One region of the Ensifer sp. Root954 genome, then DNA from elsewhere that is predicted to be linked to it. Evidence: predicted binding sites of a transcription regulator. Region 1 holds the regulator's gene; each other region holds the start of a gene.
What was found. Region 1 encodes PhoB, which activates phosphate uptake and scavenging genes when phosphate is short. Its sites were predicted from a motif close to TGTCATNNANCTGTCAT; they were not measured.

Region 1 (8,059 bases):
AGGTTGGACAGGTGCCAGACCTTGTCGGCCTGCGCCTTCAGCGCTTCGACCAGGTGCGGGTGCGCGTGGCCGAGCGAGTTCACGGCAACGCCGGCACCGAAATCGAGATAACGCGTGCCGTCTTCAGCGATCAGCCAGGCGCCCTCTCCTCGCTCGAAACGCAACGGCGCGCGCATGTAGGTATCGTAAAGCGGCGTGGTTGCAGTCATGCGAGGCTCTCCTTCACTCCAGATCGACATCGATCCCGCGCCTCACGCGGGCCGATAAAAATCAAAAATGCCGCCTTTCGGCGGCGCAGGCACTATTCCCATTTCGCGCTGCAATGTCAACAAAACCAAGCCTTGCAGCGCAACATGAAGGGTCGATTCCTGGCAGCAGAAAAATCGTCCGGGAGGGCTTGCAAAAATGCAACGCTGGCCGAGCAAGTTGGGGAAAACTACGAAATCGATTCGGCCTGATTCCCGGGACTCTTGCCACAGAGTCCAGCGGTCAGTACGTTAACATTCAATTACTAGACGCATGCGGCGGACCTAGTCACCAAAAGAGTTATCGCGTTTGCAACCCCGGGGTTTAGCCGGGGTGCGGTGAGGGATTCTGCCATCCCCAACGCTGAGAACGGAGAGTGCAGAAATGAACTGGACTGACGAGCGGGTGGAGAAACTGAAGAAGCTTTGGTCCGAGGGCCTGAGCGCAAGCCAGATCGCGGCACAGCTCGGCGGCGTCAGCCGTAACGCTGTCATCGGCAAGGTTCACCGCCTGAGCCTGCCAGGTCGCGCCAAGGCCGGTGGCAGCACCACGACGGCGGCCCGTCCGAAGCGCCCGACTTCGGCACCGCGCGCGCCGAACTACGCTTCGCGCGTTTCGACCCGCCCGGTTGCACGCGCGGCCGGCGCTGTCGTTCTGAAGGAAGAAATCGAAGTCGATCTCGTTGCCGAGCAGGATTTCAGCACCCGCACCGACGTTGTCGTGCCGATGTCGCGCCGCCTCGAGCTGACCCAGCTCACCGAGCGCACCTGCAAGTGGCCGATCGGCGACCCGCTGAAGGAAGAGTTTCACTTCTGCGGCAACGATTCCCCGGAAGCCTCGCCTTACTGCACCTTCCATGCGCGGCTGGCCTACCAGCCGTCGGGGGAGCGCCGCAGGGCCCGCTAAGAAGCTGGACCGCATTGATAAAGGAAGGGGCCGATCGGCCCCTTTTTTTTGTTGGCGACTTTCAGACCGCTCAGCTTTCGAGCGAATAGCCGGCGCCGCGAACGGTGCGGATGACGTCGGGCATGTTCGAGAAGTTCAGAGCCTTGCGCAGACGACCGACATGCACGTCGACGGTGCGCTCGTCGACATAGATGTCATGACCCCAGACGCCATCCAGAAGCTGCGAGCGAGAGAAGACGCGGCCCGGCGAGGACATGAGGAACTCCAGAAGACGGAACTCGGTCGGGCCGAGGCGCACTTCGCGGCTGCGGCGATGAACGCGGTGGGTCTCGCGGTCGAGTTCGATGTCGCCGCAGCGAAGCAGCGTCGAGAGCACCTCGGGCTTTGCCCGGCGCAGCATCGCCTTGACACGCGCCATCAGCTCCGGCGTCGAGAAGGGCTTGACCACGTAGTCGTCGGCACCGGTCGCCAGACCCCGGACGCGCTCGCTTTCCTCGCCGCGCGCCGTCAGCATGATGATCGGCAGACGTTCGGTCTCCGGACGCTGGCGCAGCCGACGGCAAAGTTCAATGCCGGAAACACCGGGCAGCATCCAGTCGAGGATAAGCAGGTCGGGCAGCCGCTCCTGAAGCCGGATCTCCGCCTCGTCGCCCCGCAGGATCGTATCGACGTCGAAGCCCTCGGCTTCCAGATTGTAACGCAGCAGAACGCTCAGCGCCTCTTCGTCTTCGACTACGGCGATTTTTGGCAACATCAGGTAACGTCTCCTTACCGCGGGCGGCCTTTGGGCTCATCGGCCCGGCCGGCGCTCAGACACTCTAAATCTGGAGCACATCCGCCGTTTTCAAAGGCGGGGCGAAAACCACATGCTTCAGATACAGGAATTCGGGGCCGCGACCGAAGCCGCGACCGGATCAGATTTCAAAGGGCATGCATGCTTACGGCGCGCTTGGCGCTCAGTCGTTGACCGAGCCCAGCGTCGACGTGGTGTCATCCTTCGGACGCTCGCCTTCCGGCTGAGCACCCGTCGCCATGTAATAGATCGTCTCAGCGATATTGGTCGCGTGGTCGCCGATGCGCTCGATGTTCTTGGCGCAGAACAGAAGATGCGTGCAGGGCGTGATGTTGCGCGGATCTTCCATCATGTAGGTCAAGAGCTCGCGGAACAGCGAGGTGTAGATCGCGTCGATCTCCTCGTCACGCTCGCGGATGCTGTTGGCCTTTTCCGGCGAGCGCGAGGCGTAGACGTCGAGCACTTCCTTGAGCTGGACGAGAGCGAGCTCTGCCAGATGCTCGAGGCCACGGGCGAGCTTGCGCGGAATGCCGGAGCCGGCGACCGCGATCACGCGCTTGGCGGTGTTCTTGCCGAGGTCGCCGACGCGTTCCAGATCGGAGGCGATGCGGATCGACCCCATGATCTCACGCAGGTCGGCGGCGACCGGCTGACGCTTGGCGATCGTGACGATCGCCTTCTCACCGATCTGGCGCTCGGCGTCGTCGAGGACGGTGTCGTCCGAGATCACCTTCTGTGCGAGAGCCAGGTCGGAGTTGACCAGCGCGCGAACGGACTCGGCGACCATCTGTTCGGCGAGGCCGCCCATCTCCGAGATGCGGCGCGTCAGGTACTTCAGTTCTTCGTCATAGGCGGACATGATATGCATGGACATGATCGTCGATCCTTACGGGCGCTTTGCAGTTACTGTTGCAGCCTTATGCGGCCTCAGCCGAAGCGGCCCATGATGTAATCCTGGGTGCGCTGGTCATCCGGATTGGTGAACATCTTGTCGGTGTCGTTCTCCTCGACGAGATTGCCGAGGTGGAACATGGCGGTGCGCTGCGAAACGCGGGCGGCCTGCTGCATCGAGTGGGTCACGATGACGATCGTGAAGTTCGTGCGCAGCTCGTGGATGAGCTCTTCGACCTTGGCGGTCGCGATCGGATCGAGAGCCGAGCACGGCTCGTCCATGAGGATGACTTCCGGGCTGACGGCGACGGCACGCGCGATGCAGAGGCGCTGCTGCTGACCACCGGAAAGGCCGGTGCCGGGCTCCTGCAGACGATCCTTTACCTCGTTCCACAGACCGGCCTTCTGCAGGCTGGTCTCGACCACTTCGTCAAAGTCGGCCTTGGTGCGGGCAAGGCCGTGAATCCGCGGGCCGTAGGCGACGTTGTCGTAGATCGACTTCGGGAACGGGTTCGGCTTCTGGAAGACCATGCCGACGCGGGCGCGAAGCTCGACGACGTCGATCGTCGGGTCGTAGATGTCGTCCTCGTCGAGCGTGATCTTGCCGGTGACGCGGCAGTTCTCGATCGTGTCGTTCATGCGGTTCAGCGTGCGCAGGAAGGTCGACTTGCCGCAACCCGAAGGACCGATCAGCGCCGTGACCGTGTTCTCGCGGATGTTGAGGTTGACGTCGAAAAGCGCACGCTTCTCGCCGTAATAGACCGACACATCCTTGCCGATCATCTTGTAGGGCACGGTGTTCATTTTCTGATCCAGAGCCTTCTCGACTGCTGCTTCTGACATGATGTTCATAGTAATTACCTCACTACCAGCGGCGCTCAAAGCGACGTCGCAACAGAATGGCTCCAAGGTTCATGACGACCAGGAAGATGAGAAGAATGATGATTGCGCCGGAGGTGCGCTCGACGAAGGCGCGCTCCGCCTCATTGGCCCACATGTAGATCTGCACCGGCAGTGCCGTCGACGGTTCCATCGGCGAACCGGGAAAATCGACGACGAAGGCGACCATGCCGATCAGGAGCAGCGGCGCGGTTTCACCAAGCGCGTGGGCAAGACCGATGATGGTGCCGGTCAGGATGCCCGGCATCGCCAGCGGCAGCACGTGGTGGAAGATGGTCTGCATCTTCGACGCACCGAGACCGAGGGCCGCCGAGCGGATCGACGGCGGGACCGCCTTCAACGCCGCACGGGTGGCGATGATGATCGTCGGCAGGGTCATCAACGTCAGCACGAAGCCGCCGACGACGGCTGCCGAGCGCGGCATGCCGGCGAAGTTGATGAAGACGGCGAGACCCAGGAGGCCGTAGACGATCGACGGAACGGCCGCGAGGTTGTTGATGTTGACCTCGATCAGGTCGGTCAGCCGGTTCTTCGGCGCAAACTCCTCGAGGTAGATCGAGGCGGCGACGCCGATCGGAAGCGACAGCACCAGCACGATCAGCATCATGTAGAGCGAGCCGAGGGCAGCGACGCCGACGCCTGCCGCTTCGGGACGACTGGAGGCGCCGAAGGTGAAGATGCCGGTGTTGAAGCTCTTCTTCAGGATGCCGGCGCTCGCCAGCTCGTTCATCCAGGTCACCTGCTGGTCCTTGACCTTGCGCTTGCCCTCATCGACCGAGAGATCGATCTGGCCCTTGAAGGCGGAGTCGATGTTGGCCTCGGCCAGCAGCGTGACAGGAACCGTCTTGCCGATGATCGACGGGTCGGCGGCGACCATGTCGCGCAATAGCGTGCGGGAGCTCGCGGAAACCATGTCGGTCGCCTGCTTGACCTGCGGCCGCTTGGTGGCGTCGATGCCGAGCTGCTTGACGAGCGCGTCGCGCACCAACAGCGGATAGTTGGCGGTCATCAGCACCTTGCCGTCGGTCGCGCGTTCGCCTTTGGGGTCGATGACCTTTTCGGTGAATTCGATCGGCAGCGTAATCGTCGTCTGCTGGAATGCGGTGTAGCCGTTGGAAAAGACGGTCCACAGCAGCAATGCCAGGAAGAAGAGACCGGTGCTGATCGCGGCCATGCCGTAGAAGCGGAACCGGCGTTCGGCAGCATAGCGACGCTTGATGCCGATATCGCGCTTGGCGGATGCGGGACGGGCGGAGATCCGGACGGTCGGGGAAGCGATGTCGGTCATTCGTACTGTTCCCGGTATTTGCGCACGATGTAGAGCGCGTAAATGTTGAGGCCGAGCGTGATGACGAAGAGCGTGATGCCCAGTGCGAAGGCCACCAGCGTCTGCGGCGAGGTGAACTCGAGGTCACCTGTCAGCTGGTTGACGATCTTAACGGTCACCGTCGTCATCGGCTCGAAGGGATTGATCTGCATGCGGGCCGCCACACCGGCTGCCAGCACCACGATCATGGTCTCGCCGACGGCGCGCGAGGCGGTGAGCAGCAGCGCGCCGACGATGCCCGGGAGGGCTGCCGGAAGGATCACCTTCTTGACCGTCTCCGAGCGGGTGGCGCCAAGGCCGAGCGAGCCGTCACGAAGTGCCCGCGGCACCTGGGTGATGATGTCGTCCGACAGCGACGACACGAATGGGATCAGCATGATGCCCATGACGATGCCCGCCGTCAGAACGCTTTGTGCCTGGATGAAGTTCTGGTAGTTGCCGGTCATGAGACCGTTCATCTGGGCGGAGATGTCACGCAGGAACGGGCCAACGGTCACCAGCGCAAAGAAACCGTAGACGATGGTCGGGATGCCGGCGAGCACTTCAAGCAGCGGCTTTGCGGTCGAACGCAGGCGCGGGCTTGCATATTCCGCCATGTAGATCGCCGCGAAGAGGCCGATCGGCACCGCAAACAGCATGGCGACGAAGGCGATGTAGAGCGTGCCGGCAAGAAGCGGGATGAGGCCGAACTGGCCCGAAGCGCCGCCGCTGCCGGCAGCGGCAAACCGCGGATCCCAGACCGTGCCGAAGAAGAACTCGAACGGCGAGACCATGGTGAAGAAGCGTCCGGCTTCCGACAGCATCGAGGCGACGATGCCGACCGTCGTCAGGATGGCGATGGAGGACGCGACGATCAGCGAGCCGAGAATGACCCGCTCGACCTGGTTGCGGGCGCGGAAGCGGGTCGCGACGTTGCGGATGGCGTAGACGCCGCCGGCAATCGCGATCAGCAGAACGGCGACCGTCATCAGCCAGCGGTTGGTCGCGGTCATCGCGTTGAAGTGCTTGGCGACGGTGACCATGTAGGGATCGCCTTCGCCAGCAAGGGCAACGCCCTTGGACGCGAGCGTCGCGCGAAGATTGGCGGAGCCGCTCTCAAGGGCTGCGAGCTCTTCGCCGCTCAGGCGCAGAAGGCCACCGGCAACGGATTTGACCTGACCGAGCGCGAGCTGCACGGCGGCAGGGCCCTGGCTCTGGACGGTATCCGGCAGGGCCGCGCGCGTGCTTCCGTCGATATAGACGGGAGCGGCGAACAGCCAGGTGCCGAGAACGAGTGCGGCCGGAAGCATCGCCCAGATGGCGACGTAGCTACCGTGATAGCCCGGCAGAGAATGAAGGTTGGAGAGCTTGCCGCCGGACTGCGCCAGCGAACGGGCGCGGCCTGCAAAATAAGCAATGAAACCAATAACAATAATGAGCAAAAGAAGGAGCGAAGTACTCATCCGCACGTCTCCCCGGCATCGCCCGTCATGGGTGCCGGCAAATCGAATGAAGGCATGCCCCGGCGCGAAGACATCGCGCCGGGGCTTGTCATTATCAGAGCATGTTGCCGGCAGAGAAAGCCTTGCGGATTTCTTCGCGCTCAGCGTCCGGAGCGGCAACGAGGCCGTATTCGGCGAGCGGGCTTTCCGGGCCGATCATCTGGTCGTCGAGGAAGAACTCAACATATTCCTTGAGGCCCGGAATAACGCCGAGATGTGCCTTCTTGACGTAGAAGTACAGCGGGCGGGAAACCGGGTACTCGCCGGAAGCGATCGTTTCGGTCGACGGTACGATGCCGTTGACGGTCGCGACCTTCAGCTTGTCGGCGTTGTTTTCGTAGAACGACAGGCCGAACACGCCGATGCCGTTCTTGTTGGCAGTGATACGGGCGAGCGTTTCGGTGTAGTCGCCGTCGATGTCGACAGCCAGGCCGTCCTTGCGGACTGCGACGCACTTGCTGTGCTGCTGCTTTTCATCGGCAACGGCAGCCTTGATCACGTCAACGGCGCCAGCGTTCTTGCAGCCTGCAGCGAGGATCTTCTCTTCGAAGACTTCGCGGGTGCCGTGCTTTTCGCCCGGGATATAAGCGGCGATTTCGACGGCCGGCAGGGCGGCGTTGACTTCGGACCACTTCTTGTAGGGGTTGGCGACGATCTTGCCGTCGACGACGACTTCAGCAGCGAGCGCCTTGTAGAGGTCTTCCGGCTTCAGGGCGAGGTCGGCATTGCCGGCGTCGGTCGCAAAGACGATGCCGTCATAACCGATCTTCACTTCCTGGATTTCGGTGACGCCAGCGGCCTTGCAGGCCTCGACTTCGCTGTCCTTGATCTTGCGCGAGGAGTTGGCGATGTCGATGGTATCAGGGCCGACGCCCTTGCAGAATTCCTTCAGGCCAGCGGAGGAGCCGCCGGATTCGACCACCGGGGTCTTGAAGTCGGGGAACGTCTCGCCGAACGTCTCGGCGACGATTTTGGCGTAGGGAAGAACGGTCGAGGAGCCAGCGACCTGAACCTGATCGCGAGCGGCGGCTGCGCCGGCAAATGCGGCCGAAGCGACCAGCGCCGCGACAGTGAGTTTAAGAGCTTTCATAAAAGTTCTCCCGGAATGGGCTTGTGTTGGTGTGCGCCAAGCGTTGCAGCGCTCTTCGCCGTCTTATCGGCTGCCCCTAACTAGCTGCCGATGGCCACACCTTTTATGTCAGTTCGACGAAACATTTATGACAGCTCATGTCATTGAAAATACTAATGAAAAATGAACACCCCCGGGTTTTCCCGCGCCAATATGTCAGAAGCGGACCGTAAAGGTCGTGCCTTTGCCGACCTCTGAATGGATGAGGAGCCGGGCACGATGCCGCGTGAGAATGTGCTTGGCGATGGCAAGGCCCAGGCCGGTGCCCTTCTTCGAGCGGCTGGCCTCGACATTGACCCGGTAAAACCGCTCGGTGATGCGCGGCACATGCTCGGCCGGAATGCCCGGGCCATAGTCCTTCACGACGACTTCGGCCTCGCCTCCCT
Region 2 (8,059 bases), on a different contig from region 1:
TCGCCGAGCTTCACGGTGCCTTCGCTGCGCGGCACCGCATTCCAGCCGAAGAGCACGCCGGTCACGCGGCGGTCGGCCGACATGCGCTTCTCCGCCAACCCCTGGATCGGATTGCCGCCGATGCGCTCGCCGGTGATCTGGTCCTGGGTCGTCATGATGCAGCGCGAGCAGGGTTTGACGAGATCGAAGCGGATGCCGCCGATCTCGACGATCTCCCAGAAATCCTCCTCCCAGGCTTCATCGCAGTCGACGAGGATGTTGGTGCGGAACCGTTCCATGCCGACCGGTTCCTGGCCCTTTTCGGCGAGCGTCCGGTTGAGATCGGCAAGCGAACCCGTGGTCGTGATCAGGATCGGAAAGCCATCGGCAAAGCCGACGGGTGCGGCCGCTCCTGCCCATTCGGCGCCGACGAGCCGTTCGGCCGAGGCGTCCATATGGGCGAGCCTGACCGGGCGGCCGAACCATGAAGAGAGAACCTCGTCCGTCGTTTCATCCGACACGGCGGCATCGACCTCGCTGCCCCAAACGACGACGTTCAGACGACGGTCCGGATCGAAGCGGACGGAGATCTCCCGCTCACCCATCCTCAGGTGCACGCCGCCATCGATGTGGCTCGCCTCAACCTGCGCCAATGTCTGCAGTTCGCGCTGGGTGATAAAGCGCCCATCCGGCTGGATCAGCATGAAACGCCGGTCACCCTCGACGCCGTCGAGATTGACCGAGACCGTCTCGCGGGCAATCGCGCGACCGCTCTTCAGCGGATGAATATTGAGGCCGGTCACCTTCATGGACAGTTCCTTCCATCTTCAAAAACTGATTCAAGCGCCTGACGATCCGATTCACCGGGCGGCTGCAATCCGTTGAAAGGCCTAGATCATTTCTCGGTTTGATGGAAACGGAGAAATGTTCCGGTGCAATCGGCGCGGCACAATCGCTCGCAGAAAAGCGCCCCACGCCCTTCCCGGCAACTAGATTTCATCCAGCATCATGGCGAGCACGTCGCGTAGCCGCTGCTCACGCTCGTGAGCCAGACGGCGGCCGGCCTCGGTCTTGAACCCGTCAGCGAGCCGGAAGAGCTTGGTCTCGAAATGATCGATGGCGAAGGCCTTGTCATCGAGCGCCCGCGCCTCAGCCAACGGATCGAGCGGGTCGTAAAGGCCGCTGCCCATGCGCCCGGCGATGTAGAAGCAGCGGGCAGCGCCGACCATGCCGATCGCATCCAGCCGATCGGCATCCTGAAGGATCTTCGCCTCCAGGGTTTCCGGCGGGATGTTCGCCGAGAAGCTGTGCGTCAGGATGGCGTGCGCCACCGCGGCAATCTCATCCGTGCCCCAACCGAGATCTTTCAGAATGCCCGTCGCCTTTTCGGCCGCCAGTCGTGATGCCTGCGTGCGCAGGGGCGAGTTCTTCTCGACCGAGACGCAGTCATGCAGCAGCACCGCGGCGGCGAGCAAACGCGCCTCACTGCCCTCCTCCGCCTGGATGCGGGCGGCATTCTTCCAGACACGGATCAGATGCGCGGCATCGTGCGAGCCGTCATCGGCGGCGAAGGCATGCGGCAGCAACGCCGCCGCAAGTTCCTCATGCGGCGCGAAGGCGGCCGCGAGTTTCGAAATCTCTGTCATGATGTCCTATTGCTGTTCGGCAGGCTTTGCCGGCGCCGTCGGTGCAGCGCCGACGCCGGACAAGATCTTCTGGTAGAAGAGCCCTATCCCGATCAATACCCCGCCAAGGCCGATGAAGGACAGAGCCCGCAGGAAACCTTCGAGGTTGGACATGTCGATCAGGAACACCTTCAGCACGGCAACGAAGACCAGAACGGCCGACGCGATGCGGATGCTCTTGGCATGGAAGCGCGAGCCGAGCACCAGCAGCAGCACGCCGAGCAGCAGCCAGACGACCGAATAGGTGTAGGTCTCGCCCTGCAGAAAACCCTTCCAGTCCGCGATGTTTTCCCCCTGCCAGACACGGCGGACCGTGAGGCTCGCCCAGGCGAAAGCAAGCACCGCGCCGCTGACCGCAAGTGCCATGACATAGGGCAAGGGCCGCTTGTCGCGTGCATACCAGGCGAGCCCCGCATAGCCGAGCCCCGGTAACAGGTAACCGATCAACAGCAGGTCGAAGAACGGGATACGCCCCAGCAGTTCGCCGCTGAAATAGGGGTTGAGGCCGAGGAGATGCGCCGAAAGCACCGACAGCATCGAGAGCACGCCGAGGCCCATGCCGCCGTAGCGGAAGACCGGGCTCGGTGATTTCATGTCGAGGCTCATGAAGATCGCCGAGGCGCCGATTGCCAGCAGCGTGTAGATCGACTGCTCGCCGAGGGTCGGCACCGCGCTGTCGAGCACGCCGCCGTTCATCGCATGGCGCACCAGGATCGCGAGCGTCAACAGCACGAAAAGGCTGGCAAGCGCCTGCAGCAGGTTGCGCACGCGCGTGCCTGGCCAGGATCTCAGGAAATAGGCGGAGCCTGCAAGCAGCACGGCGGGAATGCCGTAGCCCGGCAACAGCGCATTGAAGACGGGCGTAGTGCCGAGATTGCCGGCACCGACGATCGTCGGCTCCCAGGCGATGCGCCCGAGTACGACGACGGCCGCTGCACCAGTCATCCACGGAAGAATCGGCCAGGTGCGGATCCGCGTGGCGAGCGCATAGGCCGTTCCAAGCACGGCGATCGCAAGCGTCGTGACCAGCCCGTCCGTCCAGGCGTGGAGGGCAAGCACGAGAAAGGTGAAGGAGCCGGCCACCAGCAAGCCGGCCGCCGTATCGCGCGCCATCGCCTCGCTTTCGCGGCGGTAGAGCCAGTCCGCAAGCGCCAACAGCGCCGCCCCGGCGACGAGTGAGAACAGGCCGTGCGGCAGGTCGAAGGAATAGTTGCCGGTCATCAGGAACGACATCGCGACGAGCGCGACCGGAACGACCGCGGCGATGCCCGCCCAGAGTGTCGAATATTGCGGACGGGCGACGAGCCGGCGCGACAGCACGAAACCGCCGAGTGCGACGAACAGCGCCGCAAGCATCATTGCGGTGATCATCGCGGTGCGCCCGGGCAGGACGACTGCCGGAAGAGCGTCGGCCAGCGAGGGATCGAGATAGGCGAGCACGCCGCTCAGCGCCGTCAGGCTCCAGACGCCAGCAACAGCGCCGACCGCTGAAAGCACGGCGGGATAGACTGCCGTTGTCCGCCAGGCGCCCAACGCCGCCAGCGCCGCAACGACAACCGCAAACTCCGCCACCGGAAAGCGGACCGCATAGACTGCCGGGCTGATGAGGAGGAGCGCAAGCATGGTGACGACGATCGCGGCCGAAATGGAGATTGCCGCGTGCGGTGGAACGAACAGGCGTTCCCATGGCCCGACGACGGCCCGGGGTCGGGTTGTCGCTTCGGTCGGCTCCGGCATTTCGGACCCTTCAGTCGCATCACGCATTTCGCGCGCTTCTGCCACTGGCTCCCGTTCGATGGCGGCCGGCCAGATAAGTCCGATGCCGGCGATCATCACGAGTAGGATGAAAGCGACCGGCCGTGCTTCGAAGGGCGATGCCGCAGCGACATAGGCAAGGCCCCAGAGCCCTATGCCAACATTGGCAAGCGTCGGCACTACGGTCCATCGGCGCAGCCGCGATGCAAGCAGGGTCGCGAGCCAAACGATCGCGAGGAAACCGAAGAGAACCCAGGGGCGCGGTTCGTTGCTCGAAACCAGCGCCGGCGTGATCAGCGAGGCAAGCAGGCCGAGGCCAGCGAGCGCCTGCCCATGCAGCAGCGACAGGCCGACGGTGGCGAGTGAAATCGCCGCCAGGAGAACGAAGGCCGTGCCCGTGCCGATATAGTCGTAGATGCCATAGGCGGCATAGGCGACCCCGAAGAGAGTCACGGCACCGGCCGCCGTCAGGATGCCGGGGATCATGGCGTTCTGGAATTCGTTGGCGATCACGGGCACCGCGCGCCGACGGATGACCTCGCCCGCCGCCATCAGCAGGAGGCCGAACAAGGCAGCAAGCGTCAGGCGAACCGCCGGGCTCAACAGCCCGGCATCGATTGAATACTTGACCATGAAGACGCCGCCGAGCGCCAACGCGATGCCGCCAACCCAGACGGCCCAACGGGCGCCGAGGCGGCTTTCCAGGCTTTCGGTCTGACGGGGTACGGTTGCGACCGGCTGCGGTGCTTCCGTGCCGGCAGCGATCGTCTCCTCGCCCTCGATTTTGGCCGCGGCTCCTTCCGCATCGCCGAAAATCCGCGCGCCCTCGCGCGCGCTGGCCGAGAAGGCGGTAGCGGCATCGTCCAGCGTCTCTGGCTCCGGCGTCTCCGACATGGCCGGCAACTCGTCCGCAGCCGCAAACGCCTCGGTCGCCGTTTCAGCCGGGGCGCCTCCCCCCGGAGCGGCCTTCAGCGCCACGACCTCCGCCTTGAGGGCGGCCAGTTCGGTACCAAGACGCTCGGTCGTCCTGCGGTTGCCGAGATAGGCGGACAGGGCCAGAATAAAGGCAGCTAAAGCAATAAGTTCGAACATACTTTCCCCTGGCAGTCGCAATCGCCGGCGCACGCAACCATACAGACTTTTATGCAAGCGCCAAATCTATAGACGGCCGAGCGCTGTAATCTCTTCACGGAAATGTCGCAGAACTGTCATGGGGCAGCTGGTACAGGCGGATGAACACCGCTGCCTCGCGCGGTGGTTTCCATCGTTCAACCAGGAGACCCGATCATGGACAAGTATCTCGCCCAGACGGAAGAGACCGAATTCAAGACGCTGACGGAACGCAGGGAAGAGCTGGAAGATGTCGGCCACAACTGTTCCGCCAATCCGACGATGGGCGACATCATCCATCGTCGATTCTCGCGCCGGTCGTTCATCGGCGGCTCGCTGGCAGTTGCCGCGATCTCGACCACCGTCAGCCCGCTCGCTCTCCTGACCGCCGAAGAGGCACGCGCCGAGGACGGTTCGCGCTTCGACTTTACCGAGATCGAAGCCGGCGTCGACGAAAAGCACCATGTGGCCGAAGGTTATGATGCCGACGTCCTGCTTCGCTGGGGCGACAAGATCTTCGCCGACAGCCCGGAGTTCGACCCGAAGAACCAGACGGCCGCTGCCCAGGAAAAGCTGTTCGGCTACAACAACGACTATGTTGGCTTCATCCCGCTCGACGGCAGCGCCGACCACGGCCTGCTCGTCGTCAACCACGAATACACCAATGCCGAACTGATGTTCCCCGCCTTCGCCAGCGTCGTGAAGGAAAAGGTGACGAAGGACGGCAAGGAAGTCGAGGAAGAGAAGGTCGTTCTCGGCGAATACAGCAAGGAGCTGGTCGACATCGAGATGGCCGCACATGGCGGCACGATCATCGAGATCCGCAAGGTCGACGGCAAGTGGCAGCCGGTTCTCGACGGCAAGAACAACCGTCGCATCACCGTCAACACCGAGATGCAGATCACCGGCCCGGCCGCCGGTCACGACCGCCTGAAGACGCCGTCCGACCCGACCGGCAAAAAGGTGTTCGGCACGCTCAACAACTGCGCCGGCGGCGTCACCGCCTGGGGCACCTACATGATGGCCGAAGAAAACTTCAACGGCTATTTCGGCGGCGAGATTGCCGAGGACCATCCGGAATACAAGCAGCTGAAGCGGCTGGGCGCACCGGGCGGCCAGTATGAATGGGCGTCCTTCTACGACCGTTTCGACGTCTCCAAGGAGCCGAACGAAGCCAATCGCTTCGGCTGGATCGTCGAGGTCGACGCGCTTGATCCGACGTCGGTGCCGAAGAAGCGCACAGCCCTCGGCCGTTTCAAGCACGAAGGCTGCGAATCGATCGTCAACAAGGACGGCCGCGTCGTGCTCTATTCCGGCGACGACGAGCGCTACGACTATGTCTACAAGTTCGTGACCAAGGGCACCTTCAAACCTGACGATCGCGCCGCCAACATGGACCTCTTCGACGAGGGCACACTCTATGTCGCCAAGTTCGACGAAGACGGCACCGTCACCTGGATGCCGCTGACGCATGGCGAAGGCCCGCTGACCGAAGCCAACGGCTTTGCCTCGCAGGCGGACGTGCTGATCAACACCCGTCTTGCCTCCGACGCGCTCGGTGCCACCAAGATGGACCGTCCGGAAGACGTTCAGCCGAACCCGAAGACGGGCAAGGTCTACGTGATGCTGACCAACAACACCAAGCGCAAGGCCGAAGAAGTCGACGCGGCCAACCCGCGCGCCAAGAACGCCTTCGGCCACATCGTCGAGATCACCGAGACCGACGGCGACTTCGCGTCGCTGAAGAGCCGCTGGGACGTTCTCTTGAAGTGCGGCGATCCGAGCGTTGCCGAGGTCGGCGCTTCGTTCTCGACCGCCACCACCAAGAACGGCTGGTTCGGCATGCCCGACAATTGCGCCATCGACACCGATGGTCGCCTCTGGGTATCGACCGACGGCAACAACGAGAAGGACACCGGCCGCACCGACGGCATCTGGGCGATCGACACGGACGGCGCCGCCCGTGGCACGTCGAAGCTCTTCTTCCGCGTGCCGGTCGGCGCCGAAATGTGCGGCCCCTGCTTCAACCCGACCTCGGACACATTCTTCCTCGCCGTCCAGCACCCGGGCGACGCCGGCCTTGCAACTTACGAGACGCCGGCCACCCGCTGGCCGGACTTCCAGGACGACATGCCGGTGCGTCCGGCCGTCGTCGCTGTGACCAAGCAGGGCGGCGGCCGCATCGGCTGATCAGGACTGCGATTACAAAGAGGAACGCCGCGCCATTCTGCGCGGCGTTTCTTGCTTCCGACATTGCTTGAGCGACGCAATTCCGGGCGGAAAACCGCTTCGCACTTTTCCTGGAATTGCTCAGCTTGAAGTGACGCAATTCCGGGCGGAAAACCGCTTCGCACTTTTCCTGGAATTGCTTTAACGCCTGAGATTGTCGATCGGGAAGATGGCGCAGGTTTCGGTGCCGTGGGCGAGCAGCTTGCCGTTACGGTCGCGCAGCCAGGCTTCGGAGGTCGCGATGGTGCGGCCACGATGCACGATGCGCCCCTCGCAGAAGACCTCGCCCATATCGGGCAGCAGCGGCCGCACGAGGTTCACCTTGAACTCGACCGTCGTATAGGCCTCCCCAGGTTTGACGGTGGTGAAGACAGCGCAGCCGAGGGCCGAATCCATGATCGTTGCCGTCCATCCGCCATGCACTGTGCCAAGCGGATTGAGGTGTTCCTCGGTCGGCAGCCCCTTGAAGACCACCCGACCCTCCTCGACTTCGCTCAACCCGAACTTCAGCGTCTTCGACATCGGCGGCGCCGGCAGCTCGCCGCTCAAAAGATCTTGCATTGCCTTGAGACCGCCATCGCGGGCGACGCGGTCGAGCGACAGCACGCCGACGCCGGATACGGACATGCCGGGATAAAGCTCTTGGTACATCGATAACTCCTGGGAATCAGGCGGCTGAGGATTGCGCTTTCAGCGCCTTCAGCGCCGCATGGACGAAACCGTCGCGGGCGGAAGAAACGTCGAGGCCGCGCGGCTCATAGACATGGCGGTGGAGGAAGAAGGCGGTCAGGCGGAAAGCGGCGGCGAGGCTGTCGTGATCCGCAGCCCTTCGCGCTTCGGCCGAAAGGAAGTCCGGCAACGCCAACATGCGGTCGGCATAACGCTCTCCGGCCTCCCGGCAGACCGCCCTGCCCGATTTCGGCGAGACATAGACGAGTTCGGTACGAGCGCCGGTTGCAACGCATTCGGTGAGATCGAGCCCGAAGCCGAGGTCGTTGAGGACTGCGAGTTCGAAGCGCACGAACAATTCTCCGGCGTCGGCGGGATCGGCGAGATGGTCGACGATGACGGTCAGCGCCTCGTAGAGATGCGGATGCGGGTCGCGCTCGGGAAGCAGCCTAAGAAGAGCGCCGAGCGCCTGGATACCATAGACCGAGGTTGCCGTTTCCATCAGCCGGGCGGCCCGCAGCTCCACCGGTTCGATCCGGAATTCGCCCATGTGCTCGTCGAGCCGGGCGCGCCAGGTGACCTCCACCGAGTTGCCCGGCTGCAGCACCGGCTGCATCGTGCGCGAACGCCCC
Region 3 (8,059 bases), on a different contig from region 1:
TTGCGGGCGGCTTGCGACACGTGTCTTCTGTTATCCCGATTTGCCTCTGCAAAACTCGTCCAATCTCGATAGAGATGAGGACAAGATTGTGCAGCAGACCTAAAGTGTTACCACGACTGTTGCGCGTCCGACCGGAGGCAACGACTGTGTAAAGATTCGTAAATCCTTCCACCGTCATAACGGCTCGCACCTTTGCTGTCACCCGAACGTTGCGGCGCTATGACGCCGGGCCAACAGATTACCTGCCGGAGACGCTTTCATGTCACTTTCCCTCGATGCCACCGTGGAACATTTCCCGATTGCGGGCACGTTTACGATCTCGCGCGGCTCCAAGACGACGGCAAGCGTCGTCACTTGCCGCATCGGAGACGGTGTCCATACGGGCTCCGGCGAATGCGTTCCCTACGGCCGCTACGGCGAGACGATCGACACGGTGCTCGCCGAAATCGCCGCCATCCGCCACCATATCGAGGCTGGGCTCAGCCGCGCCGACCTGCAGCGCGCGATGAAGCCGGGTGCTGCCCGCAACACCGTCGATTGCGCGCTGTGGGATCTGGAAGCAAAGCAGAAAAACAAGTCGGCCCATGTTCTTGCCGGCATTTCTTCACCGGAAGCATTGACCACGGCCTATACGCTTTCGCTTGCCGAGCCCGACGCGATGCGCGAGCAGGCCGCCAAATATGCCCACCGCGCGCTCCTCAAGGTCAAGGTGGGCACGTCGGATGATGCTGCCCGCATCCGTGCGGTGCGCGCCGGCGCACCGGAAAGCCGCATCATCCTCGACGCCAACGAGGGCTGGACGCCCGAAACGCTTGCCTATCACTTTGCGATCTGCGCCGAGGAACGGATCGACCTGATCGAGCAGCCGCTTCCCGCCGGCCGCGACGAGGCGTTGGCAACGATCGCCCGTCCCGTTCCGATCTGCGCTGATGAAAGCGTGCACGCGACCGGCGACCTCGCCGCTCTCGTCGGGCGTTACGACGCCGTCAACATCAAGCTCGACAAGACCGGCGGCCTGACCGAGGCACTGCGCATGCGCGATGAGGCGGTCTCGCTCGGGCTCAAGGTCATGGTCGGCTGCATGGTCGGCAGTTCGCTCGCGATGGCGCCGGCGATCCTGGTGGCTCAAGGCGCGGATTTCGTCGATCTCGACGGGCCGCTGCTGCTGGCGCAGGATCGCGAGCCCGGCCTGCGCTACGAGGCCTCGCTTGTCTTCCCGCCGGAGCCGCGCCTCTGGGGTTGAAGATACCAGGCGGTGACGGCAAAGCAGCAGCCGGCAAAGGCGACGACCGACATTGAATAGAAGCCGTTCACCCCGTACCAAGCGTAGAAATAGCCGGACAGGAACGTGAAGATCGCGGTGAAGATACCGGTATAGAAGAAGTAGAGCCCCTGCGCCGACGCTTCCTGTGATTCCACCACCCGCTCGACCAGCTTGTGCTGCATGCCGGTGTGCATGATCGCATAGGTGAAAGCGTGGAAGCACTGCAGGATGAAATAGCCGCTGAAGCCGAGATCCATCGGGAAGATGATCCAGCGCACCACGGCGAGAAAGCAGCCGGACAGGATCATCACCCAGACGCTGAAACGGCGGCTGATCGCCTTGGCGAAGATGAACATCGTCACTTCCGCCGCGACGCCCGCGCTCCAGAGCAGGCCGATCTCGGTACCGCTGTAGCCGATGTGCTGCCAATAGATCGCCGAGAAGGCAAAGAGCATCGCGTGGCTGGCGTTGACGAGCGTCACCCCGATCAGAAGCAGCTGCAGGTCGAGCTGCCGCAGCGACTTCGGCGGCGGCTCCGTCAATGCCGTGATCGGTGACGGCCGCCGCGGCTTGCCGACCCGTGGCGCGGCATAGGCCATGATGATCGTCAGGCCGAAGCCGATCGCCATCGCCGGCAGCACCATGTCGCTGCCGAAGATGCCCACCATCCAGCCGCCGAGCATCGTCGCGCCGATGAAGGCGACCGAGCCCCAGAGCCGCATATGGGCGTAGTCGAAGCCCCAGCGCCGCACGCCTGAAAGCGCGATCGCCTCGACGATCGGCACATAGGGAGAATAGACGGCCGACTGCAGCGTATAGATGAGCAGCACCGGCCAGAATTCGCGGAAATAGAACAGAACCACGGCCGTTGCGAGCGACAGGAAACCGGACCAGATCAGGACGATCGCCCGCTCGCCGAGCCTATCGGCAATGACGCCGGCGATCGGCGCCGTGATGACGCGCACGAACATCGGCAACGCCAGAACGACGCCGATCTCGAAGTCGCTCATCGACAGCGTGCTCAGCCACATCGGGAAATATGGCATCGCGAAGCCGTTGACGATCAGCGGCGCACAGAAGAGCAAAGCAATGCGAAGCGCAAAATGGCGCGGCGGAGGGCCCACATAGGCGGGCGCTTGGAAGGGAATCATCGTCTGACCTGATGGCTGTGCCCAATCTCTAGCACGAGCCGGGCGCCCCTCGCCATAACCTAGTTTTCGCGACAGTAATATCGCTGCGCCGCAAAGGTCAGGCCGCGCGCTGGGTCAGCAGTTGGGCGAGCAGTTTGTCCGCTTCACCAGAGGCTTCGCCTTCGCTGGCGCCACCGCGCATCTGGTGCCAGGTGATCAGTTCCATCGTGCCGTCGTGGTGCTCGGCAATCGCCGTGCAGCTTTCCACCCAGTCGCCGGTGTTGATGTAGCGGATGTCGCCGGTCTCCTCGATGACAGCATGGTGGATATGACCACAGATCACGCCCTGCGCATCGTGACGGCGCGCCTCCTCGGCGACCACCTTCTGGAACTCGCCGATGAAGTTGACGGCGTGCTTGACCTGAAGCTTCGCCCAGGACGAGAACGACCAATAGGGCATGCCGAGACGTCGGCGGACCGCAGCAAGCCCGATATTGATGGCGATCGCCGTGTCGTAGGCCCAATCGCCGAGATAGGCGAGCACGCGGGCGTTGCGCACGACGACGTCGAATTCGTCGCCGTGCAGCACGAGATATTTACGGCCGTCGGCCCCCTCGTGCATGTAGCGTTGCGCCACCTCGATGCCGCCGAAATGCACGCCCGGAAAGTCGCGCAGGAATTCATCGTGATTACCGGGGATGTAAACGATGCGGGCGCCCTTGCGCGCCTTGCGCAGGAGCTTTTGCACCACGTCGTTGCAGTTCTGCGGCCAGTACCAGCTGCGCTTCAGCCGCCATCCGTCGACGATGTCGCCGACCAGAACGATCGTCTCCGCTTCATGATGCCGCAGGAAGTCGAGCAGGTAGTCGGTCTTGGCGGCCTTCGAGCCGAGATGGACGTCCGAGATGAACAACGTCCTGAGCTTTCGTACGGAGTTGTCTTGCTGCGCCGCCATCATGCGAGCCTCGTCTTCAGGTTATGCTTTCTGCCTTCGTGAAACCAGACTCGTGTTTCAGGAAGATGACATCAACATTGCGTCACCGGTCCCCCCGCTGAAATCAACACTGCAAAACTGTACCTCGCTTCGAATTCATGCCAAAAGGCACGACCACGAATGAGGAATGTGAGAGCATGAATACGGGCGACAAGACGAAATCCCATACCGGTCCGGCCAGCGGCGACATCGACCAGCAGGCCCTTTTCTTCCACCGTTACCCACGCCCGGGAAAGCTCGAAATCCAGCCCACCAAGCCGCTTGGCAACCAGCGCGACCTGGCGCTTGCCTATTCGCCAGGGGTTGCAGCCCCCTGCATCGCCATTCGTGACAATCCGGAAACAGCCGCCGATTACACAGCGCGCGCCAACCTGGTCGCGGTCATCTCCAACGGCACGGCCGTCCTCGGTCTCGGCAATATCGGTCCGCTGGCTTCCAAGCCCGTCATGGAGGGCAAGGCCGTCCTCTTCAAGAAGTTTGCCGGCATCGACGTCTTCGACATCGAAATCGACGCGTCGAGCATCGAGCGCATGGTCGACGTAATCTCGGCGCTCGAGCCGACCTTCGGCGGCATCAACCTTGAAGACATCAAGGCGCCCGAATGTTTCGAGGTGGAGCGGCGCCTGCGTGAAAAGATGCAGATCCCGGTCTTCCACGACGACCAGCACGGAACCGCGATCATCGTCGCCGCCGCCATCCTCAACGGCCTCGAACTCGCCGGCAAGGACATCGCGACCGCCAAGATCGTCACCTCGGGCGCAGGTGCCGCCGCACTCGCCTGTCTCAACCTTCTCGTGACGCTCGGCGCCAAGCGCGAAAACATCTGGGTCCATGACCTCGAAGGCCTCGTCTACAAGGGCCGCGAGGTGCTGATGGACGAATGGAAGTCCGTCTACGAGCAGGATAGCAGCAACCGCGTGCTTGCCGACAGCATCGGCGGCGCCGACGTCTTCCTCGGCCTTTCGGCCGCCGGCGTCCTGAAGCCGGAACTGCTGGCGCAGATGGCCGAAAAGCCGCTGATCATGGCGCTCGCCAATCCGACGCCGGAAATCATGCCGGAAGCCGCCCGCCAAGCCCGTCCGGACGCGATGATCTGCACCGGCCGCTCGGACTTCCCGAACCAGGTCAACAACGTTCTCTGCTTCCCGCATATCTTCCGCGGCGCGCTCGACTGCGGCGCAAGCACGATCAACGAAGAAATGAAGATGGCGGCCGTACGCGCCATCGCCGGTCTTGCCCGCGAAGAGCCCTCCGATGTTGCCGCCCGCGCCTATTCCGGCGAGACCCCGGTCTTCGGCCCGGACTACCTGATCCCCTCGCCGTTCGATCAGCGCCTTATCCTGCGCATCGCGCCGGCGGTTGCGAAGGCAGCCGAGGAAAGCGGCGTCGCCACCCGTCCGATCCAGGACTATGACGCCTATCTCGACAAGCTGAACCGCTTCGTCTTCCGCTCGGGCTTCATCATGAAGCCGGTCTTTGCCGCCGCCAAGAACGCCCAGAAGAACCGGGTTATCTTTGCCGAAGGCGAAGACGAACGCGTGCTGCGCGCCGCCCAGGTGTTGCTCGAAGAAGGCACGGCCCGCCCGATCCTGATCGGCCGTCCGCAGATCATCGAGACGCGCCTGCGTCGCTATGGCCTGCGCATCCGTCCGGATGTCGATTTCGAGGTGGTCAACCCCGAAGGCGATCCGCGCTACCGCGACTATGTCGAGGACTATTTTGCCCTCGTCGGTCGTCTCGGCGTCATCCCGGAAGCCGCCCGCACGATCGTGCGCACCAACACGACCGTCATCGGCGCGCTCTCGGTCAAGCGCGGCGAAGCCGATGCGTTGATCTGCGGCGTCGAAGGACGCTACAGCAAGCACCTGCGCGACGTATCGCAGATCATCGGCAAGCGCGACGGCGTGCTCGATTTCTCGGCCTTGAGCCTGCTGATCTCGCAGCGCGGCGCAACTTTCTTCACCGACACCTATGTGAGCTACTGCCCGAGCGCCGAAGAGATCGCCCAGACGACGGTCATGGCGGCACAGGAAATCCGCCGCTTCGGCATCACCCCGCGCGCCGCCCTCGTCTCGCATTCGAACTTCGGTTCGCGCGATTCGGAGAGCGCCACCAAGATGCGCACGGCGCTGCAGCTCGTGCGGGAACTCGCGCCGGATCTCGAGGTCGACGGCGAAATGCACGGCGATGCGGCGATCTCGGAAGCGTTGCGCCAGCGCGTCATGCCGGACAGTAGCCTGTCGAGCGAAGCCAACCTCCTGGTCTTCCCCAATCTCGATGCCGCCAACATCACGCTCGGTGTCGTCAAGACCATGACCGACAGCCTGCATGTCGGCCCAATCCTGCTCGGCTCGGCGCTTCCCGCCCATATCCTGTCGCCGTCCGTCACCTCACGCGGCGTCGTCAACATGGCGGCTCTGGCGGTGGTCGAAGCCAGCCATCCGGGTTGAGATGGCAACGCGGAGATCGCCACCGGTCTTCGCTGCATTCGGGCGCCATGCCGGCGCCGGCAAAACCGTATCCGGATGTCGCGCCTGCTTCAGGCGCGGCATCGCTGGTTTTGCAGATCACCCGCGAATCAGCCCCTGTCACGCGGCCGATCGACAGCTACAATCAAGGCGTGCGCAATTGGTCTTATACACCAATCGGGAAAGTTTGCGCTGGACAAAAGGTGAACCTCTAACCATGCTGTGGCCTCGGACGAGATTCGGTGTTGTGGCATGACTGAGCAGCAGGCTGTCCTCGACATGCTGGAAATCCTGGAATGTGGCGGCTGCGTCGAGCCCGCTCATTTCTTCACATTGATGCGTCGAACCTTCCGCATTGCCCATCTTCTCTATCTCGAAGCCGAGCCCTATGCGGACGAGCTCAAGGTTTGCCGGCTGCATCACACCTTCGGCGCCTACGCTGCCGAGATCTACCATGCCCGCAGCCTTCACCGGATCGATCCGATTCTGAAGCTGGCGCTTGGCGGCGTGCGGCCGGTGGAATGGACGATGGCGCGGCATCGCTTCCCGGAATGCGAACCGTTGTTCCAGGCAGCCCAGGAAATCGGCATATCAACTGAGGGCGTCGCCTTGCCACTGCCCTCGCCCGCCGGGCGCATGGCGTTGCTCGCAATCAACGTCAACATGACAGCCGGCGAATGGACGACCTATCGCCGCCATCACCTGCGCGATTTCCAGCTGGCCGCCAATCTCTTCCATGCCGCCATGCTGGAGCACGGCGCCATGGCCGGCAGCATTTCGACCCGAGAGATGCGGTTGACCGGCCGCGAGACCGAGGTCCTGACCTGGGCCGCCGCCGGCAAGAGCTATTGGGAAATCGCCACGATCCTCGGCATTTCCGAGCGCACCGTGCGCTTCTTCATGACCAATGCGCGACGCAAGCTGAATGTCGTTTCCAACACTCAGGCTGTGGCACAGGCCGTACGACACGCTCTGATACCCTCCGTTTGACACCCGGCAATACGCCTCCACCGAAACCCCTCGAAATCTAGTGGCAAATATCGCGCATTTGAACTGTCGCTAGCGACAGTTACGCAACCGCCGCGAGCCTGACAGCATCGCCCCATCCCCAAACTCGGATGGAGAAAACGATGATCAGGATCCTGAACGGAAAGACCCGCGCACAACACCCGGCGGCCGTCGACGACATGTTCCGGTTGCGCAAGCGCGTCTTCCACGACTTCCTGAAATGGGACGTGCAGACCGAAGGCGACTGGGAAATCGACAACTACGACCAGGCAAACCCGCTCTACGTCCTGTCCTATGCGCCCGATACCGGCCGGCTGCGCGGCGCGCTTCGCCTCCTGCCGACACTCGGCCCAAACATGCTGGACGATACCTTCCCGATCCTGCTCGGCGATAATCCGGAAATCCGCAGCGCTTCGGTCTGGGAATCCAGCCGCTTCTGCATCGAGCCCGAGATCTCGCAGGACCGCGCCTCGAACCAGGTGACGGTCGCGGCCGCCGAACTGATGTGCGGCGTCGGCGAGCTGGGCCTTGCTTCCGGCATCAGCCACATCGTCACGGTGACGGATGTGTTCCTGGAGCGCATGTTCCGGCGCATGGGATGCCCGGGCGAGCGTATCGCCGAACCGCATCGCATCGGCTCCGTTTTCGCGGTTGCCGTCGCTTGGGAAGTAACGCCGGATCTGCTCACGCGGATGAAGGCGGTCGCTGCCATCGAAGGTACCGTGCTCGAACGTCCGATGTCGCTGGAAACCGCCCGCGCCGCCTAAGCGCGTCAGTCGATCTGCGCTGTTAACGCAAACCGTCGCTTGTCGTTGCACGATCACCGACAAGCTCTATGATGGAGGCGAAACAGGAATGCCGCTGGCAGCAACCCGCAGAAGGTCGGCGCCGACCTGGCAACAGGAAGAGACTTTCGCCCGTGTTCACGCGCATGAAACACGTCGCTGCGGCCCTTGTGCCTCTGGTTCTGATCGGTGCCGGTCCGTCACTGGCATCGACGGCCTGCGACCGACTGAACGCGCGGCTCGCGCAACTGCCTGACTACGTCGCCAGCAATGCCGATGCGCGCGACTACGCAAGCGCGATCTCGCGGCAGAATATCGAGCTGCGGCGGGCAAAGAACGACCGCCGCCGCGCGGGTTGCAGTGGCGGCAACGCCATTGGCTTCGACGGCGGCGACCCCGACACTTGCTAC
Region 4 (8,059 bases), on a different contig from region 1:
AGGCGGCATGTGAATCGGTGGCGAGCGTGCGTCGGTCCCGGGCATGGGTAAGAATGCGGCGCTCGATCTCTCCGAGCTCGCTGAGCGGCTTGCCGAAAAGCTGTTTCGATATGTCATTGAAGTGCGGCATGGCGATCTCCGGAGTTGGCCGGAGACAATCTAGCGCGTCAGCGCCGCAAGGAAATCAGGCGGTACGCGAAAATGCCGCAAGGACCGGAGCGGTTGCTGGCCGCTCCGGTCTTCGATCAGTGGGTTTCGACGCTGGCGAAGAGATCAGCGTGTGACTTGAAGAACCGGTCGGTCGAGAAGCGGTCGCCGAACATCATGTCGTGTTGCAGGAAGCGGTAGTCACGCAGGAGTGCCGGCACCTTCGGCTGGCGCGACCACTCGGCGACTTCCTTGCCATTCTTGCGGATCAGCATGTAGCGGTCGACGACGCGGTACTGGTCATACACCTTGCCGAGGAAGCCGGTGTAGTAGGGATGCTCGTAACCGGACTGCTTGAGGATCTGGTAGGAGAGAAAGGCCGGGCTGATGGTGCCGACGCTCTTCTTCGGGCCAGTCTTGTTCGACCAGACGACGAGCGGCGTTTCATGCTGCGCCTTCATCTGCTCCTTCGAACCTTTGCGCTCCGCCGTCACACCCTTCATGAAACCGGTGCTGGTATAGACGGTGTTAAGCGGCGGCAGATGGTCGCCAAAAAGCACGATAACCGTTTCGCGATCGCGGTTCTTGGCCCAGTCCATCAGCTTCTTCAGGCTGTCGTCAGCCTCCTTGATGCCCTGCGCGTAGGTGGCAAGCACCTGGCGGTCGGCCTCGGGCAGGTCGCCTTCGACCTTGATGGTGTTGTTGGCGTAGCGGTTGGCCTCATAGGGGCCATGGCCCTGGAGTGTGACGGCGAAGAAGAAGAACGGGTCGTCCATCGCGTCGGCCTGGCGGATGATCTCGTTGGTCAGCGAGTCGTCCGAGGCGAAGATGCCGCGCTTCTGCATCGGTGGCATGTTCTCTTCCGACTTGAACATGTCGAAGCCGAAGGCCTTGTAGACGGCGGTGCGGTTCCAGAACCAGCTCTGGAACGGATGGATGGCGCGCGAGACGTAACCTTCGCCACGGAAGAAGGTGGCAAGCGACGGGATCGGATTGCGGATGTACTGCTGGTACGGGATGCTGCCGTAAGGCAGGAACGCGTTGGAGAAGCCGGTCAGCGCCTCGAACTCGACGTTGGCGGTCATGCCGCCGAACTCCGGCGAGAAGACGTTGCCCGACTGCATTTCGCGGATCGTCGGCATCGGGTCGGGCGACAGCTTGACGTTCGGCAGGCGGGTCGGATCCCAGAAGGATTCGCTCATCAGCACGATGACGTCGGGCTTGCCGCGGTGCGAGGTGCCGGCGGGAAGCGGCTTCACCGGAATGCGGTCGATCGCGTCGGCCATGTAGCCGGCGGGCGCGCTGACATTGGCCATCGGCAGGTTGATCGCAAAGGCGAGCGCAAAGCCGTTGTGCTTATAGTTCTCGGTCTGGTCCCACATGATCGGGATGACCTTCAGGCGATCACGGATCCAGGAAAACTGGTTGTAATCCATGATGTTCCAGAAGGCGACGAGCAGCGGCAGCGCGAAGGCGAGGCGGGCGACACGCTCGCGGGTCGTCAGCTTCGGGAAGGTCCGCCAGGCAAAGCGCAACAGAAGGGCGATGGCGACGACGGTGGCAACCAGGCCGACGGCGATGCCGAGCGCCGTCCACGGACGGTCCTTTACCAGCACGGGCATCAGCTCCATGATCTGGCGGCCGAACAGGAAGTCGGTCGGATAGAGCGGATCGGACAGGAACACCTGCTTCTGCTGGCAGATGACGGCCGGCAGAAGGGCGAGCGGCGCGATCACCACGGCGGACTTGTGCTCGCGGCCGAAAATACCGTCGACAGCGAGCAGAATGAGAAAGAATATGCCGATGGTCGTCAGCGCCGGGCGCGTCGGGTCGAGGACATAGGAAAGGGTGTCGGTCAGCGACTGACGGACGATCAGTTCAACGGCGAAGACAAGGGCAGTTGCAACGAACAGGGAGAACAGGGCGCTGCGCGTGGAAGCGAGCGTCTTGGCGTGCCGTGCGGCGAAGCCGGGTCGGTCGGCATAGACACGTGAGCCTCGCGCGACAGCGGAATCGATACTGGCCAACATATTCTCCAATTTCATAAATGCGTCGTGTAACTGTCATACGCCCGTCATTTTGAACAGGGGATGAATGGTTTCTTAACGGGAATGGAGGGTGGCTTTTCGTGGCGTGAAGCCGCACGAACGGCCCAGTATAAGGACCGGGAAAAACAGAAGTTTTCGGTTTTTTTCGCGTGGCTGCGATTGGCTGTGGGTATTTTCCCGCAGATTGCGCTAAAGAACTTTGCGAAAGTCAGATGCAATCGTTCAGGACAGACCGACAGGCCCGCTCATGACCGCCCATAAAAACGCCCCCTCGCTCCTTCGTATCGCCGTTGCCCAGCTCAATCCGACCGTGGGCGACATCGCCGGAAACCTGGCCAAGGCGCGTGAGGCGCGCGCCGATGCGGCGCGACAGGGCGCCGATCTCCTGCTTTTGACGGAGCTGTTCATTTCGGGCTATCCGCCGGAAGACCTTGTTCTGAAGCCGGCCTTTCTCAAGGCCTGCCTCCAGGCCGTCGAAAAGCTGGCCGCCGAAACGGCCGATGGCGGCCCGGGCGTCATCATCGGCTTCCCGCGCCTGTCGAAGACCGGCCGACATAACGCCGTGGCAGTACTCGACGATGGCAAGGTGATCGCGATCCGCGACAAGGTCGATCTTCCGAACTACGGCGAGTTCGACGAGAAGCGCGTCTTCGATCCGGGCGAGATGTTGGGACCGGTCAATTTCCGCGGTGTGCGCATCGGCATTCCGATCTGCGAGGACATCTGGGGCGATCTCGGCGTCTGCGAGACGCTGGCCGAAAGCGGTGCTGAAATCCTGCTGTCGCCGAATGGTTCGCCCTATTATCGCGGCAAGGTCGACGTGCGCCATCAGGTCGTGCTGAAGCAGGTGATCGAGACCGGCCTGCCGATGATCTATGCCAACCAGCTCGGCGGCCAGGACGAACTGGTCTTCGACGGCGCCAGCTTCGCCTTCAACACCGACAAGTCGCTCGCCTTCCAGATGAGCCAGTTCGAAGAGGCGATCTCGATCGTGGAGTGGAAGAAGGGCGAGAGCGGCTGGCATTGCGAGCACGGCCTGAAGTCGCGCCTGCCGGAGCGGGAGGAGGCGGATTACCGCGCCTGCATGCTCGGCTTCCGCGATTATGTGAACAAGAACGGCTTCAAAAATGTCGTGCTTGGCCTCTCCGGCGGTATCGATTCCGCCATTTGCGCAGCGCTCGCCGTCGATGCGCTCGGCGAGGAGCGGGTGCGCACGGTCATGCTGCCCTACCGCTACACCTCGCAGGAATCGCTGAAGGACGCCAAGGAATGCGCCGAGGCCCTCGGCTGCCGTTACGACATCGTGCCGATCTCCGAGCCGGTCGAAGGGTTCCTCAGCGCACTCTCCGATACGTTCGAAGGCACGGAATCCGGCATCACCGAGGAGAACCTGCAGAGCCGCACCCGCGGCACGATCCTGATGGCGATCTCCAACAAGTTCGGCTCGATGGTTGTGACGACAGGCAACAAGTCGGAGATGTCGGTCGGCTATGCCACGCTCTATGGCGACATGAACGGCGGCTTCAACCCGATCAAGGACCTCTACAAGATGCAGGTCTATGCCATCTCGAGCTGGCGCAATACCACGGTTCCTCCGGGCGCGCTTGGTCCTTCCGGCATCGTCATTCCGCAGAACATTATCGACAAGGCGCCTTCGGCCGAGCTTCGTCCCAACCAGACGGACCAGGATTCGCTGCCGCCCTATCCGGTGCTGGACGACATTCTCGAATGCCTGGTGGAAAAGGAAATGGGGACGGACGAGATCGTCGCCCGCGGCCATGACGAGGTGACCGTTCACCGGGTCGAGCATCTGCTCTACATCGCCGAATACAAGCGCCGGCAATCGGCGCCGGGCGTCAAGATCACCAAGAAGAACTTCGGACGCGACCGCCGCTACCCGATCACCAACCGCTTCCGCGACCGGGGCTAGGCGATGGATATCCTCTCCGAAGAGACGGACGGCCGACAGGGCCGTCCAGATTTTACGGACGAGGAAATCCGGCTCCTGCGACTGTGGTCGGCAAGCGACGTTTCCGCCGGCCGGCAGCTATCGGCGCAGATCGGCTATTTCGCGACGCCTGCGATCTTTGGGGTCTATGGCCTTGCGACCGGAAGCCTCACCGTCGTCGGCGTTGCCTTCATCTGCATCCTGCTCCTGCTGGCCTGGGGTCTGGTCACCACCTGGCGGGACCGACGCGATTCCGTTCTGATGCAATCGGTCTGTTCCAAGGTTCTGGCGACCCTGCCGGCGGGTGAAGACAAGAAATAGCGGCCTCGTCCGGGAGAGAAGAGCATGCGGAGTTCCGTCGAGATCCATGACATCGCAACAGGTGAAACGCGGGTTGTCTGGCAGACGGACCGGCTGGTCGAGGCACCGAACTGGTCGCGGGACGGCTCACATCTGATCATCAACGGTGACGGCAGGCTCTATCGGCTTGGCCTTGATGGTTCCGAACCGGTGGAGATCGATACCGGTTTTGCGACGCTCTGCAACAACGACCACGGCCTCTCCCCGGATGGCATGACGATCGCGATCAGCGACAAGACCGAGTTCGGGAAATCGGCGATCTACCTGCTGCCGGTCGAAGGCGGCACGCCGCGGCTCGTCACCCGCAACCTGCCTTCCTATTGGCACGGCTGGTCGCCCGACGGGAACACGGTGACCTATTGCGGCATCCGCGACCAGGTCTTCGACATCTATACGATCTCCGTCGACGGCGGCGAGGAGCGAAGGCTCACCCATGGGGAGGGCCGCAACGACGGGCCCGATTGGTCGGCAGACGGCGAATGGATCTATTTCAACTCGAGCCGTACCGGCCAGATGCAGATCTGGCGGATCCGCCCGGACGGCAGCGACGTCACGCGCATCACCGACAGCCCCTATGGCGACTGGTTTCCGCATCCGTCGCCTGACGGTAAGCACCTGCTCGTGCTTTCCTATGACGGCGACGTCTTCGATCATCCGAGGGATCTCGATGTCCGGTTGCGGCTGATGGACCTGGACGGCGGCAATGCCCGCATCCTGTTCGAGCTCTTCGGCGGGCAGGGAACGATCAACGTTCCCAACTGGGCGCCCGCGGGCGATCGTTTCGCCTTCGTCCGCTACGAACCGGAAAGCTGACCGCGCTGGACAAGTATATCGAGGCCATGCTAGCGATGAGGTCGTTCGCAGGGCGCATCCGATCCGCGGGAAGGGCAAGGCCCACCTGTTTCACTGAACTTGGTTGCCACACCTCTTTTCAGTCTGTGGGCGCGGATACCGGACGTGAATGAAAGGAGGTCTTTCATGATCACGCGCGATCTTTCCGCGAACATTACCCTCGATACGATCCGCAAGCAGGCCAAGGCCCTTTTGAAGGCCGTCAAGGCTGGCGATGTCAGTGCAAGACAGCGGGCGCTTCCCTATTTCTCCGAACCGACCGCAATGGGCCTTCAGGATGCCCAGCTGGTGCTTGCCCGCGAATTCGGCTTTGCCAGCTGGACGCGGCTGAAGCGGCATCTGGAGAAAGCCGAGACCGGCACGCCGTCGACCGAACAGGTCGCAAACCGCTTTCTCGCTCTGGCGACAGTCTCCTATTTCGGCGACGTCGCTGCCGATCCCGAGCGGTTCGCTCAGGCACTCGACCTTCTCAAGGACCATCCTGAGATTGCCGGGGACAACATTCACGTGGCCGCTGCGCTCGGCGACGCCGCGGCGATCGACCGCTTTCTCGATCGCGACCCGAAACTCGCAGAGAAGCGCGGCGGTCCGTTCGACTGGGAGCCGTTGCTCTACGCCGCATATGCCCGCGTTCCCGGCCGCTCGTCGCTGCCGGCGGGCGCCCGCCTGATTGCGCGCGGGGCCGATCCGAACGTTTACTGGCTCGACGACGGCCAGTATCGTTTCACGGCTTTGACCGGCGTCTTCGGCGAGGGCGAGGCGGGACCGGAGCGGCAGCCACCGCACCCGGATTGCCTTGTCTTTGCGCGGCTGCTGCTTAATGCCGGTGCCCGAGCCAATGACAGCCAGGCGCTCTACAACCGGATGTTCGAACCGGACAATTCCTGCCTCCAGCTGCTTCTCGACCATGGCCTTAATGCCGACGACCGCAACAACTGGCTGGTGCGCAACGATGGCGGCCTGGTCGAAAATGGCGAACGCGTCTTCGACTATCAGCTTGCCTGGGCACTGGAAAAACGCATGTCCGATCGCGTCCGGCTGCTTGTTGCGCACGGCGCCGACGTCAATCGCCCGATCAAGGGGCGCACGCCCTATCAATGGGCGGAGCTCGGCGGCGATCCGGCACTGGCACAATACCTCGTGTCGCGCGGCGCGACCGAAGCACCGCTGGAGGATGTCGACCGGCTGGCCCGTGCCGTTGGGGAAGTGAAGGCCGACGAGGCGAGGGAACTTGTCGATAGGGATCCGACACTTGTCACTCGAACGCAGGCCGCACACCCCGCCATCCTGCACGAGGCGGCGGGTGAGGACCGGCATGACGCCGTGGCGCTGATGCTCTCGCTCGGCTTCGACGTCAACCGCATGACCTCGCGCACGCCGTTGCACGAGGCGGCGCTGCATGGGCATGTCGCGATGGCGAGGCGCCTGCTCGATCACGGCGCCGATCCCTTGGCCCGCGACCCCTACCATCATGCACCGCCGATCGGCTGGGCCAAATACAACGGCAAGGACGCGATGGTCACTTTCCTGAAGGATCAGCCGCTCGACATCTTCGCAGCTGCGTCCTTTGGCGTGGCCGCGCGCCTCTCCGACATCCTCGACCGGCAGCCGGATCTGATCGAAACGCCGTTCGGCACGTTCCGCGGGCGCGGCAGGCCGGAGCCACAGCACGACTGGATGACGCCGCTTGCCTTTGCCGTGATCAACGGGCAGGCAGGAACGGTGCGGCTGCTTCTCGAAAGGGGCGCGAATGCACGCGTGCGCGATGGCGCCGCCGGCCCGTCGATACGCGATCTTGCCCTGGAGCAAGGCAATGCGGAGATCGTCGCCTTGCTGCGCGCTTCGGCGGCCGCCCCGCAATAGGATGCGCAGAGGGAGGCGCGGGCAGTCGCCCGCGTTCTCCTGATCCCCGCTGCGACCGCTGATTGTCGGGCGATTCAGCCGGTTGAAATCGTTAAGTATTTTATCACCAGCTTATTTAAGCCAAACTTCGATTTTGGTCGCTAGGGTGCCGGCAGTATCGGCTGCCATCGTTGCGCATCGCACCTCCACAAGTGCTAGTATGCCCGGCAGGGCCGGTACGGACGAGGGGGACTGGCGTGGTGGAAAAGGCGTTGCGGCAGGCAAAACGGGACAAGACGGTCTGGGCAATCCATGCCGCCTGTACCTTGGTCGCGGTCCTGATCATTGCAAGCCTCATCTATGTCCTCGACCGGTCCGTCACGGAGGCCGATCGCTTCGGCCTTTCGGCCGAGCGTCGGCTTGTCGCAAACGAGCTGCGCCACCAGATGGATGCGGTCGTTCAGTTCCAGGCGCAGGTGTCCTTCTGGGACAAGACCTACGAGGAGCTGGCGACGGGGCATGTCAGCGACAGTTTCGTCGCCGACGAGCTTTCGGGCTGGCTTTGGGAAGACTACGGCTTCTCCTGGATCATCTTCACGGATCCGGCCCGCACCGTTTCGACGGCGCTCAAGGACGGCGCATCGGTTCCGGCAGAGGTGGCCCGCGTGCCGCTCGACGAGGTCGACGATCTCGTAGACGAAGCCAAGCGCCGCTACGATAATGCGCTCAGGAACAACGACGGCACCTACAATCTCGATGTCACGACGCCGGATGCGCAGTCCGTGATGCCGGCCGTGCCCGGCATCCACGCGGTGGACCTGCGCGAGATCGGCGGGCGCATGAGTGTTGCCGTGGTGCAGGC

Region 2: the regulator PhoB is predicted to act here: its motif matches at 4,615-4,631, upstream of ASE71_RS16555 (PhoX family protein).
Region 3: the regulator PhoB is predicted to act here: its motif matches at 3,404-3,420, upstream of ASE71_RS23125 (UDP-2,3-diacylglucosamine diphosphatase).
Region 4: the regulator PhoB is predicted to act here: its motif matches at 2,209-2,225, upstream of ASE71_RS23055 (LTA synthase family protein).

What each region holds. Positions count from the first base shown of each region.
Region 1 is NZ_LMJM01000052.1:214,380-222,438, forward strand. Features, by position in the region: gene ASE71_RS31575 (aspartate aminotransferase family protein) at 1-209, opposite strand, end outside; gene ASE71_RS31580 (GcrA family cell cycle regulator) at 631-1,152, shown strand; gene phoB (phosphate regulon transcriptional regulator PhoB) at 1,223-1,906, opposite strand; gene phoU (phosphate signaling complex protein PhoU) at 2,109-2,822, opposite strand; gene pstB (phosphate ABC transporter ATP-binding protein PstB) at 2,873-3,688, opposite strand; gene pstA (phosphate ABC transporter permease PstA) at 3,702-5,024, opposite strand; gene pstC (phosphate ABC transporter permease subunit PstC) at 5,021-6,505, opposite strand; gene ASE71_RS31610 (substrate-binding domain-containing protein) at 6,600-7,634, opposite strand; gene phoR (phosphate regulon sensor histidine kinase PhoR) at 7,830-8,059, opposite strand, start outside.
Region 2 is NZ_LMJM01000023.1:515,155-523,213, reverse strand. Features, by position in the region: gene ASE71_RS16570 (MOSC domain-containing protein) at 1-788, opposite strand, end outside; gene ASE71_RS16565 (HD domain-containing protein) at 969-1,625, opposite strand; gene ASE71_RS16560 (DUF2339 domain-containing protein) at 1,632-4,511, opposite strand; gene ASE71_RS16555 (PhoX family protein) at 4,707-6,719, shown strand; gene ASE71_RS16550 (PaaI family thioesterase) at 6,900-7,409, opposite strand; gene recO (DNA repair protein RecO) at 7,426-8,059, opposite strand, start outside.
Region 3 is NZ_LMJM01000027.1:249,645-257,703, reverse strand. Features, by position in the region: gene dgcA (N-acetyl-D-Glu racemase DgcA) at 260-1,243, shown strand; gene ASE71_RS23130 (MFS transporter) at 1,195-2,415, opposite strand; gene ASE71_RS23125 (UDP-2,3-diacylglucosamine diphosphatase) at 2,513-3,352, opposite strand; gene ASE71_RS23120 (NADP-dependent malic enzyme) at 3,526-5,838, shown strand; gene ASE71_RS23115 (helix-turn-helix transcriptional regulator) at 6,109-6,846, shown strand; gene ASE71_RS23110 (acyl-homoserine-lactone synthase) at 6,987-7,631, shown strand; gene ASE71_RS23105 (DUF2865 domain-containing protein) at 7,796-8,059, shown strand, end outside.
Region 4 is NZ_LMJM01000027.1:235,574-243,632, forward strand. Features, by position in the region: gene ASE71_RS23050 (DUF1003 domain-containing protein) at 1-130, opposite strand, end outside; gene ASE71_RS23055 (LTA synthase family protein) at 246-2,174, opposite strand; gene ASE71_RS23060 (NAD+ synthase) at 2,443-4,125, shown strand; gene ASE71_RS23065 (hypothetical protein) at 4,129-4,464, shown strand; gene ASE71_RS23070 (TolB family protein) at 4,489-5,316, shown strand; gene ASE71_RS23075 (ankyrin repeat domain-containing protein) at 5,482-7,218, shown strand; gene ASE71_RS23080 (diguanylate cyclase domain-containing protein) at 7,455-8,059, shown strand, end outside.